4 regions of the Caldanaerobius polysaccharolyticus DSM 13641 genome follow, and region 1 is predicted to be linked to each of the others. Evidence: riboswitches for the same ligand, from Rfam matches in the RefSeq annotation. Region 1 holds a riboswitch; each other region holds the start of a gene.

Evidence for each region. A riboswitch is a leader RNA that binds a small molecule or an ion and turns the genes downstream of it on or off. The one in region 1 is predicted to bind cyclic di-AMP.
Region 2: linked by a shared signal. The riboswitch ahead of CALPO_RS0102180 (C40 family peptidase) and the one ahead of dapB (4-hydroxy-tetrahydrodipicolinate reductase) in region 1 are both predicted to bind cyclic di-AMP.
Region 3: linked by a shared signal. The riboswitch ahead of CALPO_RS0103890 (LysM peptidoglycan-binding domain-containing protein) and the one ahead of dapB (4-hydroxy-tetrahydrodipicolinate reductase) in region 1 are both predicted to bind cyclic di-AMP.
Region 4: linked by a shared signal. The riboswitch ahead of CALPO_RS14620 (C40 family peptidase) and the one ahead of dapB (4-hydroxy-tetrahydrodipicolinate reductase) in region 1 are both predicted to bind cyclic di-AMP.

The regions. Positions count from the first base shown of each region.
Region 1 covers NZ_KE386495.1:697,960-701,061, forward strand. The annotation lists gene CALPO_RS0109895 (DUF6612 family protein) at 1-184, shown strand, start outside; gene sfsA (DNA/RNA nuclease SfsA) at 213-902, opposite strand; gene dapB (4-hydroxy-tetrahydrodipicolinate reductase) at 985-1,833, opposite strand; cyclic di-AMP (ydaO/yuaA leader) riboswitch at 2,108-2,238, opposite strand; gene CALPO_RS0109910 (alpha/beta hydrolase) at 2,412-3,102, shown strand, end outside.
Region 2 covers NZ_KE386494.1:247,625-250,726, forward strand. The annotation lists gene typA (translational GTPase TypA) at 1-682, opposite strand, end outside; gene CALPO_RS0102180 (C40 family peptidase) at 798-1,700, opposite strand; cyclic di-AMP (ydaO/yuaA leader) riboswitch at 1,703-1,837, opposite strand; gene CALPO_RS0102185 (lactate utilization protein) at 1,834-2,430, opposite strand; gene CALPO_RS14740 (hypothetical protein) at 2,584-2,757, opposite strand; gene CALPO_RS0102195 (4'-phosphopantetheinyl transferase family protein) at 3,032-3,102, shown strand, end outside.
Region 3 covers NZ_KE386494.1:605,486-608,587, reverse strand. The annotation lists gene CALPO_RS0103900 (endonuclease MutS2) at 1-1,203, shown strand, start outside; gene CALPO_RS0103895 (DUF523 domain-containing protein) at 1,208-1,645, shown strand; cyclic di-AMP (ydaO/yuaA leader) riboswitch at 1,775-1,904, shown strand; gene CALPO_RS0103890 (LysM peptidoglycan-binding domain-containing protein) at 1,910-2,719, shown strand; gene CALPO_RS13195 (PBP1A family penicillin-binding protein) at 2,766-3,102, opposite strand, start outside.
Region 4 covers NZ_KE386494.1:1,023,142-1,026,243, forward strand. The annotation lists gene CALPO_RS0105880 (ArsR/SmtB family transcription factor) at 1-233, opposite strand, end outside; gene CALPO_RS0105885 (histidinol-phosphatase) at 299-1,114, opposite strand; cyclic di-AMP (ydaO/yuaA leader) riboswitch at 1,271-1,414, shown strand; gene CALPO_RS14620 (C40 family peptidase) at 1,420-2,376, shown strand; gene CALPO_RS0105895 (glucuronate isomerase) at 2,432-3,102, opposite strand, start outside.

The DNA of each region.
Region 1 (3,102 bases):
AAATATGGCGGTTAAGATCTATACAAAAGACGGTATTTCAGAGAATGGTCAGCCTGTGCCTTTAAAGTGGGAAATGATCAGTGGTTCAATGAACTGCAGCAATATCAATGATCCTGATATAAAAGTGGTTCTCCCTGAAGAGGCTAAAAATGCCAGAGAATTAACTATACCTGATTTGCCTTAAAAATGGCAAAATACAGCCCGGGCTTTTATTACAGCATAATTTCTACCATGTCCTTTATCGATATACTGCCTAAGTCCACGTTGCAGGTATAGGCGTAGGCTTCTACCCCTTTGGACGTAGCCAGCCTTAGAGCGGCACCGAATTCAGGGTCGGTCCTGTCGTTGGGCGTAAAGTGTTTTATGTCATCCATCTGAATTACGAAGATTATAGCTGCTCTCATGCCTTTTTCCTTTATTTTGATGAGTTCATTTACGTGCTTTACCCCTCTTTGGGTAGGCGCATCGGGGAACATAGCTACGCCGTTTTCTTCGAGGGTAACCCCTTTGACCTCCATGTAGCAGATGTCTTTACCTTTTCTCAGCATGATGTCAAGGCGGCTATCCCCGTACACCTTCTCCCGCTGAATATCATCGTAAACGGCGAATGCGTCCATCCTTTTTTGAAGGAGAGCCTCGTACACCAGCTTATTGGGTATGCTTGAATCTATCGAAATCAGCCTGTGGCTTTTCTTTACATAGCAGAGCTCGTAAGGGGTTTTCCTACCCGGCCTTTGCCTTATTTCAATGTAAACTTCAGCGCCGGGGATAAAAAGCTCTTTGCACCTTCCCGAGTTGGGCACGTGGACAAGGGTTGTGCTGCCATTTACGTCTACATTGGCTTCAAAGCGATTTAATCTTTTTATAAACGTGGCTTTTATAATAGGATTTGGTATCTCCATTTTAATCCTCCTAAAACCTTTCATTAACCATTATACTACTACCACAAAAAATTTAAAAAGGAATGCTTATCTGCATTCCTTTTTAAATTATAGCATAATCTTCCATTAGGTAATTTTGAAGTACGGTTTTTAAGTTGAGGACATCATCCATATCGTACATGCCTTTTTTACCTGCGATAAACCGTATAGCTTTCTTAGCGCCTTCTGCAAAGGCCTCTCTACTAAATGATTGATGCGTTAACTCCACCATATCATTTTCTCCGGCAAATATCACTTTATGCACTCCTACTATACCGCCTGCTCTAATTGAAGAAATCCCTATTTCATTATCCTCGCGTTTGTGTACCATGCTTCTATCGTATATAAAGTTTCTTTCTTTGATTTTTCTAGCCTTTAAAATACTATCGGCAATCTTAATTGCGGTACCTGATGGTGAATCTTTCTTATTCCTATGGTGGGCCTCTGAAATTTCCACATCGTAATCAAATAGCAGGCTGGAAACCAATTCACTTACAAATTTTACTACATTTACACCCAATGTAATATTTGGAGCCATTACAACTCCTATTTTATATTGCTTAACTATTGATTCTATCCTTTGTTCCTGCGATTTTGTAAAACCCGTTGTTCCTATAACCATATTTACTTTATGTTTTGCAAATACCTCCATATTGTGAACGCACGCGTCAGGAGTGGAAAAATCCACCGCCACATCAGGTTTATATAATTTCAGATTATCTGATAGTTTATCTGATCCCATAACGAGTATTCCTGTATCTCTTGTATTTAACAGTTCACCAAGGTCTTTACCTTCTTTTTCGCTGCCTGGTGAGCATAGCGCCATTACTAATTTTAAATCTTTGGATTTTAATAGATTTTTTGCAATAACTGACCCAGTTTTTCCTAATCCAACCATACATACCTTTATCAATATCATACCCCCTTTAAAATTACTTAATTTTCGCGAAGGTTTCGCGTTATATCGTTATATTTTCAAAGGATTTCCCCTCGCTTTTGCTCGGTTTTATAAAGGGAATCCTATGAAAACCAAGTTTAGATAGTTATCTTTGTTTTGCTCTTATGCAGAAACCGAGGAACAGAAAACCCCAATAGGTGTTATCCTCTAAAGTGCTTTGAAAATATTTTAGAATAGCATAAATAAAACCATGGAGTGATCCATGGTTCATTCACCATATAATATCAGATCATCTCCCTTTCAACGCTTACGAGGTTAGCTGACGGGCTCGGACTGAAAGGTTGCCCTATCCCTTTACGGGAATACGCCCCAAACAATGGTTCCCCCGTTTCCCTTGCGGAAATTCAGCGTAAATTTATTATTTATTTCAACTCTCATCTGACTACAATGATGTCAATCTCTCTTTATAGTATATATCTTTTTGACAACAATGTCAAGTCTAACAGCGTTTGCTTCGCTCTTGTTATTGATATTGTGTTTTTCTATAATTCTATTAAGTGGACTTTTGTCAATATAGAAAGGGGAGAGACGCTATGGACTGCAAAGGTAAGGAAAGGATAATGCTGTGGGATAATGGCGTACCGGGGGCAATGGGGTTTGAGTTAGAAGATCGTCCTCATCTGGTTCCTTATTTGATCCACACTGATAGGCCAGTAGGAGCTGTCATCGTTTTTCCAGGGGGAGGATATGTAAAGAGGGCTGAACACGAAGGAGAGCCGGTGGCCAAGTGGATAAACTCCATAGGCTTACATTCATTTGTTTTAAATTACAGGGTAAGCCCGTATAAATACCCATATATATTAATGGATGCCAAGAGGGCCGTTAGAAAGGTAAGGTATCATTCAGCTGAGTGGAACATAGATCCCCACAAGATATGCGTGCTGGGCTTTTCCGCAGGAGGGCATCTGGCGTCATCAGTAGGAACTCATTACGACTGTGGAGATATAAATGCCGCCGATCCGGTGGAGAGGATAAGTTGCAGACCAGATGCCATGGTGTTATGCTACCCTGTTATAACTTTTGAAGAGCACACCCATAGGGGCTCTATGGAGGCATTTTTAGGGGAAAATCCTTCGGAGGAATTGAAGAGGTGCTTTTCCAACGAGCTAAAAGTAACGAAAGATACTCCTCCTGCGTTTATATGGCATACGGCTGATGATCAAGGGGTTCCGGTGGAGAACAGCGTGCTTTTTGCTATGGCCTTGCGCCGCCATAAAGTGCCTT
Region 2 (3,102 bases), on a different contig from region 1:
CTATGCATATCCTGCCGATGTAGTTATCGTATTCTAAAGTTGTAACCAACAGCTGCATAGGCGCATCCACTACTCCTTCCGGAGCAGGTATATATTCCAGTATGGCATCAAAGAGGGGCTTTAAATCCGAAGAATTTTCATCCATGGTCCTTTTTGCAATCCCTTCTCGCGCAGATGCATACACCACAGGAAAATCAATCTGCTCGTCATTGGCCCCCAACTCAATAAATAGGTCAAGGACTTCATCAACGACCTGTTCTACTCTCGCATCAGGTCTGTCTATCTTGTTTATCACCACAATAGGTTTCAGGTTTAATCCCAATGCTTTTCTCAGCACAAACCTTGTCTGGGGCATAGGCCCTTCAAAGGCATCTACCAACAAAAGTACCCCGTCCACCATTTTCAGGACCCTCTCTACTTCGCCGCCAAAGTCAGCATGCCCCGGGGTATCCACTATATTTATAGTAACGTCGTTGTACTTAACAGCCGTATTTTTTGCCAGTATGGTTATGCCTCTTTCTCTTTCCAGTGCATTGGAGTCCAATACCCTCTCCTCGACCTTTTGATTAGCCCTAAATATGCCGCTTTGCTTTAACATACCGTCTACCAGGGTGGTTTTACCGTGATCCACATGAGCTATTATTGCAATATTTCTGACATCATTTCTTACAACTTTCTGCATCAACTTACCCCTTTCCAGTAAATAAAAAAAGGATACACGTTGTACCCATCACTTTATATAAATTATATCATATTTTTAAATACGCTGCAAAAGTGCTCCAACCCCGTTGTCCAATCTACTCGCTCAAACATCGCCTGGCAGTCACATATGTGTCGCTGTAGTAGCCTTCCAGTTTGCTGATGATTACGCCTCTGCGCGATGAGGAACTGTGTATAAACTGATTGTCGCCTATGTAAATCCCTACATGGGTTATATTCCTACCTCCACTTGTCGCGAAAAACACTAGATCTCCGGGCTCCAAATCATCCTTAGAAACATACACGCCGTAGTTGCCCTGGTCGCTTGCCACCCTTGGCAGCGTTATACCGAAGTGTTTATATACATAGGAGGTAAACCCTGAACAATCAAAACCCGATGGCGACGTTCCACCGTAAACGTACCTCGTTCCTAAAAACTGTTTCGCGTATTCTACTACGCTCTGGCCATTCAATCTGCTTTCAAAACCCCTGGAAGAAATACCGTTCAAAGAAATATAATCACCATATACCCAGCCCGTCCGGCCATCTGCCAGTACGACATTATACCAGCCGTTTTTCTGACCCTTGACAGAAACAGGCTGGCCTTTTTTTAACGTAGCGATTACTTTGGCGTTTATGCTGCCATCGTTTCTCAGGTTTACACCGTCACTTGTGATATAAGCCCTTTTCATATCCGCTTCTCTAGAAACAATGACAGTAGGTTGTACCTTTATGTACTTGCTGTATACCCATCCCTCTTTGCCATTGGACAGCCTTACTCTATACCAATTACCAGTCAGTTTTACGCATACGACTCGGTCATTCTTATTAAGAGAAGTTATGACTTTCGACGCAAGACTTGCCTCACTTCTCACATTGACTCCATCCCCAGTAATAATCCCAAGGCTATCCGCGTATACACGTTTTATAGAAAAAGGAGCAAAAAGTACAAAGCCCATTATCAGCGCTCCGTAAAAAAATCTTTTGTAAATCCTATTCATTTTTTTCTCCTTCCTTTAGCCTCCGGGGTTAGCTGACGGACTCGGAAAAGGAATAACCCTACCACAGCACACTTTCGCTATGGATTAGCCCCTGACAATGGTTTCCCCGTACCTTGCGGATTCGGCTGATTTTTTAAAATCCCAGAACATCACCTATTATTATCACGTGCATCCTGTTCTCCGGCTGTTTGCCAATTATAACTGTGCAATTGCTAATATCTTCCGGACTACAATTAAACCTCCTGGCATTCATTACTGCCGCTACTTCTCTACACCTCTTTATACCCTCTTCTACATCCTTTACGACTTTATTTATCCCTGCCACCACTATGACCTTTTTTGGCCCATATATCATAGCAGCAACTCTGTTGCCGTTGCCATCTAAATTTACAAGATGTCCATCTAAAGTTATGGCATTGGTACCTGTGACAAAGACATCTGCCAAAAGAGAATTTCGCTTGGCTTCCTCTATTTCCTGGCTAGATGCCCCTTCTCTGTACCTGTCGTACAGCTTGTATTTACTGGACCTGAATTCGCCTATTAAGTCCAGTTCATTAAGAGTCATAGAACCGCCCAAACCTATGGTACTGCCTTCTGGTATCAAATCCAGTACCTTTTTGCGAGCGCTGTCAATATCCTTTACATAATAGCCTTTTATATTGTTTTTCTCCAATGACTTTATGGCGTTACTTGCCATAAACTCATAATACCACAATCTGAAATCGTTCAATCTTTTCCCCCCTTTCTATCACCTTGCATCCAGCATCGTTGTTACTATTGAATATAATTCTACATTTAAGTAAAAAATCCTCTATAAATATTAATAAAATATTTATAAATTATTAATAAAGTAAAAAAGCAAAAAAATAGTGAGCTCTTAAGCTCACAGAAGGTTTACGCACACCTTGTATTTTTTCAACACGCTGCCGTCTACGTCGTACTCGTATACAAGGGCACCCCATTTTTCCACTTTAAACTCACATGCACAGTCTCTGCAAAAGTACATCTTTTTACCTATCTTCCCTATATTTGTACTTTTGCAGTGTGGACACTTCATATTCTTCACCTCGCTACTTGAAGCGCTACTCTATATAACTATTTTACCCTTTTTTTGTAATAATTATAATCAACCGCCTAGCGGGTAAATTTCAGCCTTAACCTAAACTTACCTATTATTATATCATCAAAATGCATATCTTCAAGACTTTTTACTCATTTTTTTGACTCTTCTACAATATTTTTTAATCTGTTGAAACTAAACCCGCGTTAAAATATAATTAAAGATATAATTAAATAAATAAGACAAAACCAGAGGAGCGATATATCCCATCATGAAAATTTACGCGGTAAAAATCCCTGAAAAAATTGAATCCATTATATTCGATGAGCTGCTCAAATGTTT
Region 3 (3,102 bases), on a different contig from region 1:
AGCACTTTTTCAGCACATATGACCAATATAGTGGAAATACTAAATGAGGTGGATGACAACTCCCTTGCCTTGTTTGACGAGTTGGGAGCAGGAACTGACCCCGCTGAAGGGGCGTCTTTGGCCATGGCTATTCTGGATAGGGTGCACACAAAAGGAGCGATAACTATTGCAACAACTCACTACAGCGAACTCAAGGCATATGCGCTTACAAAGGATTTTGCAGAAAATGCATCGGTAGAATTTGATGTGGAGACGTTGAGGCCCACTTATAGACTTTTAATAGGGGTGCCTGGGAAAAGCAACGCCTTTGAGATATCCCGCAGGCTGGGGCTTGATGAGAGCATAATAGAGGATGCCAGGGGTTTTCTAAGTGAAGAGAGCATAAAGTTTGAGGACTTAGTGGTGGATCTGGAAAGAAAGCGGAACATGGCGGAAGAAGAAAGAAAAGAAGCTGAGGCATTGAGACTGCAACTGGATAATTTAAAGCAGGAATACGAGGAAAGGATACAACAGCTAAAACTGGAGTACAAAAAGAAGATAAATGAAGCCAAAAGAGAAGCTTCGCAATTGCTAGTTAATGTGCGCAGGGAAGCCGACTTGCTGCTCAAGGATTTGAGGAAGGAAATGAAAGAAGGGGACATCCGCCAGCGAATGAAGGACATAGAGACGGCAAAGGACAAAATAAATAAAATGCTTGATATGGTGCTTCCTGAAGAGGAAAAGCCACAGTACGAGCAGGTAATACCAGAAGACATAAAGCCGGGGGACGAAGTCCTGGTAGTAAGCCTCAACAACCGTGGGATCGTTCAGTCGGTTAACGGCGATGAAGTATTGGTGCAGCTGGGGGTCATGAAGGTAAATGTCCCTATAAGGGATGTAAGAAAGCAAAAGCCTTCAAATGTTGTTTCAAAGAAATCAGCAATAGGGAAAATGGTAGCGCAGAAATCCATGTATATATCATCTAATATAGATTTAAGGGGTAAAAACCTTGAAGAGGCACTTATGGAATTAGATAAATACATCGACGACGCATATCTCGCCAATTTAAGCTTGGTGACAGTTATCCATGGAATAGGCACAGGGGTATTAAAAAGCGGGGTAAGGCAGTACTTAAAGACCAACAACCATGTACGGTCTTTTCGTCCAGGCAGGTACGGAGAGGGCGGAGACGGAGTTACCGTTGTCGAGCTTAAAGAGAGGTGATAGGGTGTTAATCGTTAGCGCATGCCTTGCTGGGCTTAACACCAGGTATGATGGCAAAGGCTGTATTGATGAGAAGGTGTATAAACTCATAAAAGAGGGAAAGGCCATACCGGTATGCCCTGAGCAACTGGGGGGACTTTCTACTCCCCGATGTCCTTCGGAGATTTGCGGGGGTACAGGATGTGATGTGCTGGATCGCCGAGCTAGAGTTATAACTTCCGATGGAAGGGATGTTACGGAAAACTTTGTGCGAGGAGCGTATGAAGTGTTGAAACTGGCAAAAGCGGTACGGGCAAAAAAGGCTGTGCTAAAAGCAAAAAGCCCATCTTGCGGATGGGGAAGCGTTTACGATGGCACTTTTACAGGGAACTTAATTAGGGGCAATGGCGTAACAGCAGAGCTATTGATGAGAGAGGGCATAGATATTGAAAGCAGAGGTTAAAGCCCTCTTTTTTATTTGCCAAAGATGATGGAAATACAGGCTTTATATGCCTACATTTCCATCAAATTAATATAGATTTACCTTTTGTTATTTGTTAATATTATATTAAACATATTACAAATTTATTAACAATATATTAAGCCGAATCTCCTTAAAGGAGTACGGGGGGATTTTTTCAGGGGTGAATCTCGAGGATTCGAGTAGGGTAACCTCAACCCGAACCCGGCAACTAACCTCGGAGGCGAAAGAGGAGGAAGAAGGCATATGTTCAAGTCAAAAAAGGCCACAGCATTTGTGGCGGCGTTAGCCCTATCCTTTGCCTTATCTCAGACCGCTTATTCCGGCACTTATAAGGTTGTACCGGGAGATTCCCTTTACACAATAGGGAAACTTTTTAACACCACGGCTTCAGCTATTATGAGGGATAATAACCTCACTGACACATGGATTTATCCAGGGCAGGTTTTATATGTTCCTTCGATTGTGTATACGGTGAAAAGCGGTGATACCTTGTACCTTATAGCCAAAAGGTACGGAGTATCGGTTTATTCTCTGCGCAAGGCCAATGGTATATGGGGCGATTACATATACCCTGGACAACAGCTCAACATACCAGGTTCAGGTTCGACGACAGGAACCTCATCAAATAGCGGTAGCTATCAGGAGGCATCCAGAGGATCTGTATACAGAGGCGTTATCTCTTATACGTTAAGCGATTTGGATTTATTGGCGAGATTGATAACGGCAGAGGCAGATGGAGAGCCTTATGAGGCTAAAGTAGGCGTAGGGGCTGTAGTTATAAACAGAGTCAAAGATTATCGATTTCCTGACACCATACCTGATGTGATATATGAGAAAACTGACGGATATTATCAATTTACACCTGTAGCCAATGGTTGGATCAATAAGCCGGCATCTGATGAGGCTAAAAAGGCAGCGTATGATGCACTTCATGGCAGTGATCCTACCAAAGGTGCTCTGTTCTATTTTGACGACAGCACCACGAACTCGTGGCTGTGGTCTCAACCTATAGCGGCAAGGATAGGCAGAATGGTATTCACATACCTCAGATAAAATTAAAGGAGAGGGCAGAAGAGAGGACATCTGATATGTCCTTCTTTTACTGGCCTTTTTTGCCTTTAAACAGCCCATTAATCATATCCTGAAGATTGGTTGCAGGGGATTTATGAGTACCTGAAGTATTGTCTTGCATCGTTGGGCTGTTGTTATTGTTTTCTCCCTGGTTTTGGCCGCTCTGCCCAGGAGATGTGGTGCTGTTACCGTTCTGTTCTCCTGTGCCAGAAGGAGGAGTTGCGGTGTTGTTGTCACCGGGTTGGTTTTGATTTTGGTTACCGCTTTGGGGATTAGAAGGATTTGGGTTCTCTTGGGGACCTGGGGACTCTGGAGGCGTGGTTTCTTTACTGCTATTGCTTCCGCTATCAGGGTTTATTGAAGAA
Region 4 (3,102 bases), on a different contig from region 1:
CATTTGCCATTTTTTTTGCATATCACAAAACCGGCATCCTCTAGTATTTTCATATGATGAGATACCGTAGGCTGACTTAAACCTAAATTTTCTGTTATATCACATACGCACATTTCGCCCGAATATAGCATTTTAAGGATTTTAAGCCTGTTTTCATCAGCCAGCGCTTTAAATTTATTCGCCAGTTCTTTTATATTACCACCACCTATATAGATACATTTAAATTTATCTATATATTATATAAAAAAATAAAAGCTGTCAAGCTAAAAACGAGCAATCGAACAATTGCCTGATATAACTACATTTCCTCAATACGGCGAGATAGCTTTTCAAATTTGCAAAGAGACGTGTAGCCGCATTTTTTGATATAATCTATGCCTTTATCAAACATATAGCCTACGTGTTCAGGATAGTGGGCATCTGAGTTTAAAATAACAGGAACGCCGTATTTTGAAAGTATCTCCAGAAATACCTGCGACGGGTACATCTCACCTACAGGCTTTCTAAGCCCTGCCGTGCTCACCTCTACACACTGCCCATTTTCAGCTATGACCTTTGCAGCGTCTTCGTAGAGTTCTGTTATATCCTCCCAAGGCTTGTACCCAAAAACCTTAATGACATCAGGATGCCCGAGAAAGCTGAATATCCTGCTCTTAGCAGCTTGTTTTAATATCTCAAAATATCTCTTATAGGCATCATAAACGTCTTTATCCTCCCAATCTCTTGGGTCCAGGTCGATTCCCCAATCCCCCAACCAATGAATAGAGCCAATGACGTAATCAAAAGGATACTGCTTAACAAATTGCCTGATTTCTTCCTCTTTCTCCGGTATATAATCCAGCTCAATGCCTAATTTTACCGAAAATCCTCGATGTTTAGCCTTTTCAATGAGGCCTATATACTCTTCTATATCCTCTCCGCCGTGCTTCTCAACCCAGCTGCCTCTATAGCCATCAGTGCATATAAGGTGATACGCCTGTTTAAACCTGTACCCGTGCTCTGAAAACCCTATTTCTGCCACATTCCTGCTTTGACCATGCCGGACAAATTCGCTTAGCCATTCTATAGTATAAGGCCCGTTTTCAAGGTGTACATGGTAATCCCAATAATGCATTTACATTCCTCCAATTCAGCTTTTTTATTCTTAAATTATATCATATTCAGACATCTTCCCACCGTATTTTGTAACATTAATTTAACATAAAAATCCCCCTGAAAATTTGACTTTTTAAATACATTTGTAATATAATTTTAATATACTTAATAATTAATTAATAAATAGCCTAATCCATATTCTATATGGAGCGGGGGATAAACCTTGGGGTGAATCCACTTCGCAAAAATTTCGAAGTGGTAGGGTTTGCTCTTTACCGAACCCGTCAACTAACCTCGCAGGCTAAAAGAGAAAGGATGGTTACATTGAACACAAGAAAAATCGTGGCATCTGCGCTGATCGCCTACACGCTGATGCAAACACCTTCTGCTTTTGCCGCCAGCCTTCTGCGCTACGGTAGCAGTGGACAAGCTGTGGTAACCTTACAAAAAGAGCTGAAAAGCCTAGGATACTTCAACAGCAGTATTGACGGCATATTCGGTCCCCTCACTTTAAACGCTGTAAAAAGATTTCAAAGCAGCAACGGCCTTACCGCTGACGGCATCGTAGGCCCTGCTACATACCAGCGCATTCAACTGCTGCTAAACGGCAGAAACGCCCTGGCATCCAGAGGGAGTATAAACAGGACATCGCCTGGGGTAACCTTATCCACTACAACTCTTAAAATAGGCTCGAGAGGCGATGCCGTAAAGAACCTGCAACAAAGTCTCAGCAGATTGGGCTATAGCACAGGGGGAATAGACGGCATATTTGGGCCAGCCACAGAAAAGGCCGTAAGGGCCTTTCAGGCTAGACATAATTTAACTGTAGACGGCATTGCTGGACCCCAAACCATCAGCGCTATAAATAAAGCCTTATCCAATTCAGCTTTATCGTCCAGGGGCTCCTACGAAAGGCCTACATCAAACACCAGCGTGGTGGACATAGCCAAGCAGTACCTGGGCACCCCGTATGTGTACGGAGGCACATCTCCAGCAGGGTTTGATTGCTCAGGCTTTGTACAATACGTATTTAAACAGGCTGGCATATCCATAGAGAGGACAGCTAGTGCCCAATACTCTGGGGGTACATATGTGAGCAGCAATGATTTGATGCCAGGTGACATAGTGTTTTTCTCTACATCCGGAGGTAATCCTACTCACGAAGGCATTTACATCGGAAACAACCAGCTTATACATATGAGCAGCTCCAAACAAAAGGCGGTAATATCTGACTTCAGCGGCTGGTTCAGACAATACTATATAGGCGCTAGGAGGTATTAACTAAAACAAAGGCTATCGGGATGTATCCCGATAGCCTTTTATGCCCCATGAGCTTTTAAAACTTCCTCTCCAGAAAACCCCAGAAATTGCCTCCAAACAGTTTTTCCACGTCCCGCCTTACTTCCTGGGACTCAATAGCCCACCCTGTTCTGGCGAGGTCCGTGTACTTGTCTACAAGAACATCCGCTATGATCTTTCTTGAGTGTTCCCACTTGTAGATCAGCTGGTCCAGCACTCTGGCATCAGAATGCTGAGGTATGAAGCTCACCCCTAAAAGCTCACACCTCATGCGGGTTATCTCGTCCACAAGGCTGGGGTTATTTAAAAACCACCAGCAGCCGAAGGGCATAAGGTTTCTGAATTTGCGTGCAGCTACGGCCAGCTCGTGCTGGTTTTCTCTGGACAGCAACGTCACCATGAATTTATTGTGGGGATAGCGAGAGCATAGGTATTCCACCGCCCTGACATCAGCCCTTCCAACCCCATCACCGGCATCTTTGAGCCCAGGATTTAATTGTCTCTTTACGCCTATCATAAGTGCAAAGGGCTTGTTTAGCTCGCCAGCTACAGGCAGCACGCATTCCTCTATAATGCGACTTCTAGGAGAATCCTCAGGATACGCAAAATCCCATGGCAGCGATACCGCCATGTACACAGCTTCAATTCTGTCCATCCACTCCCTCAAAAACTTACGTATTTGTCCTGCGGTGTCACCGCTAAAATCCT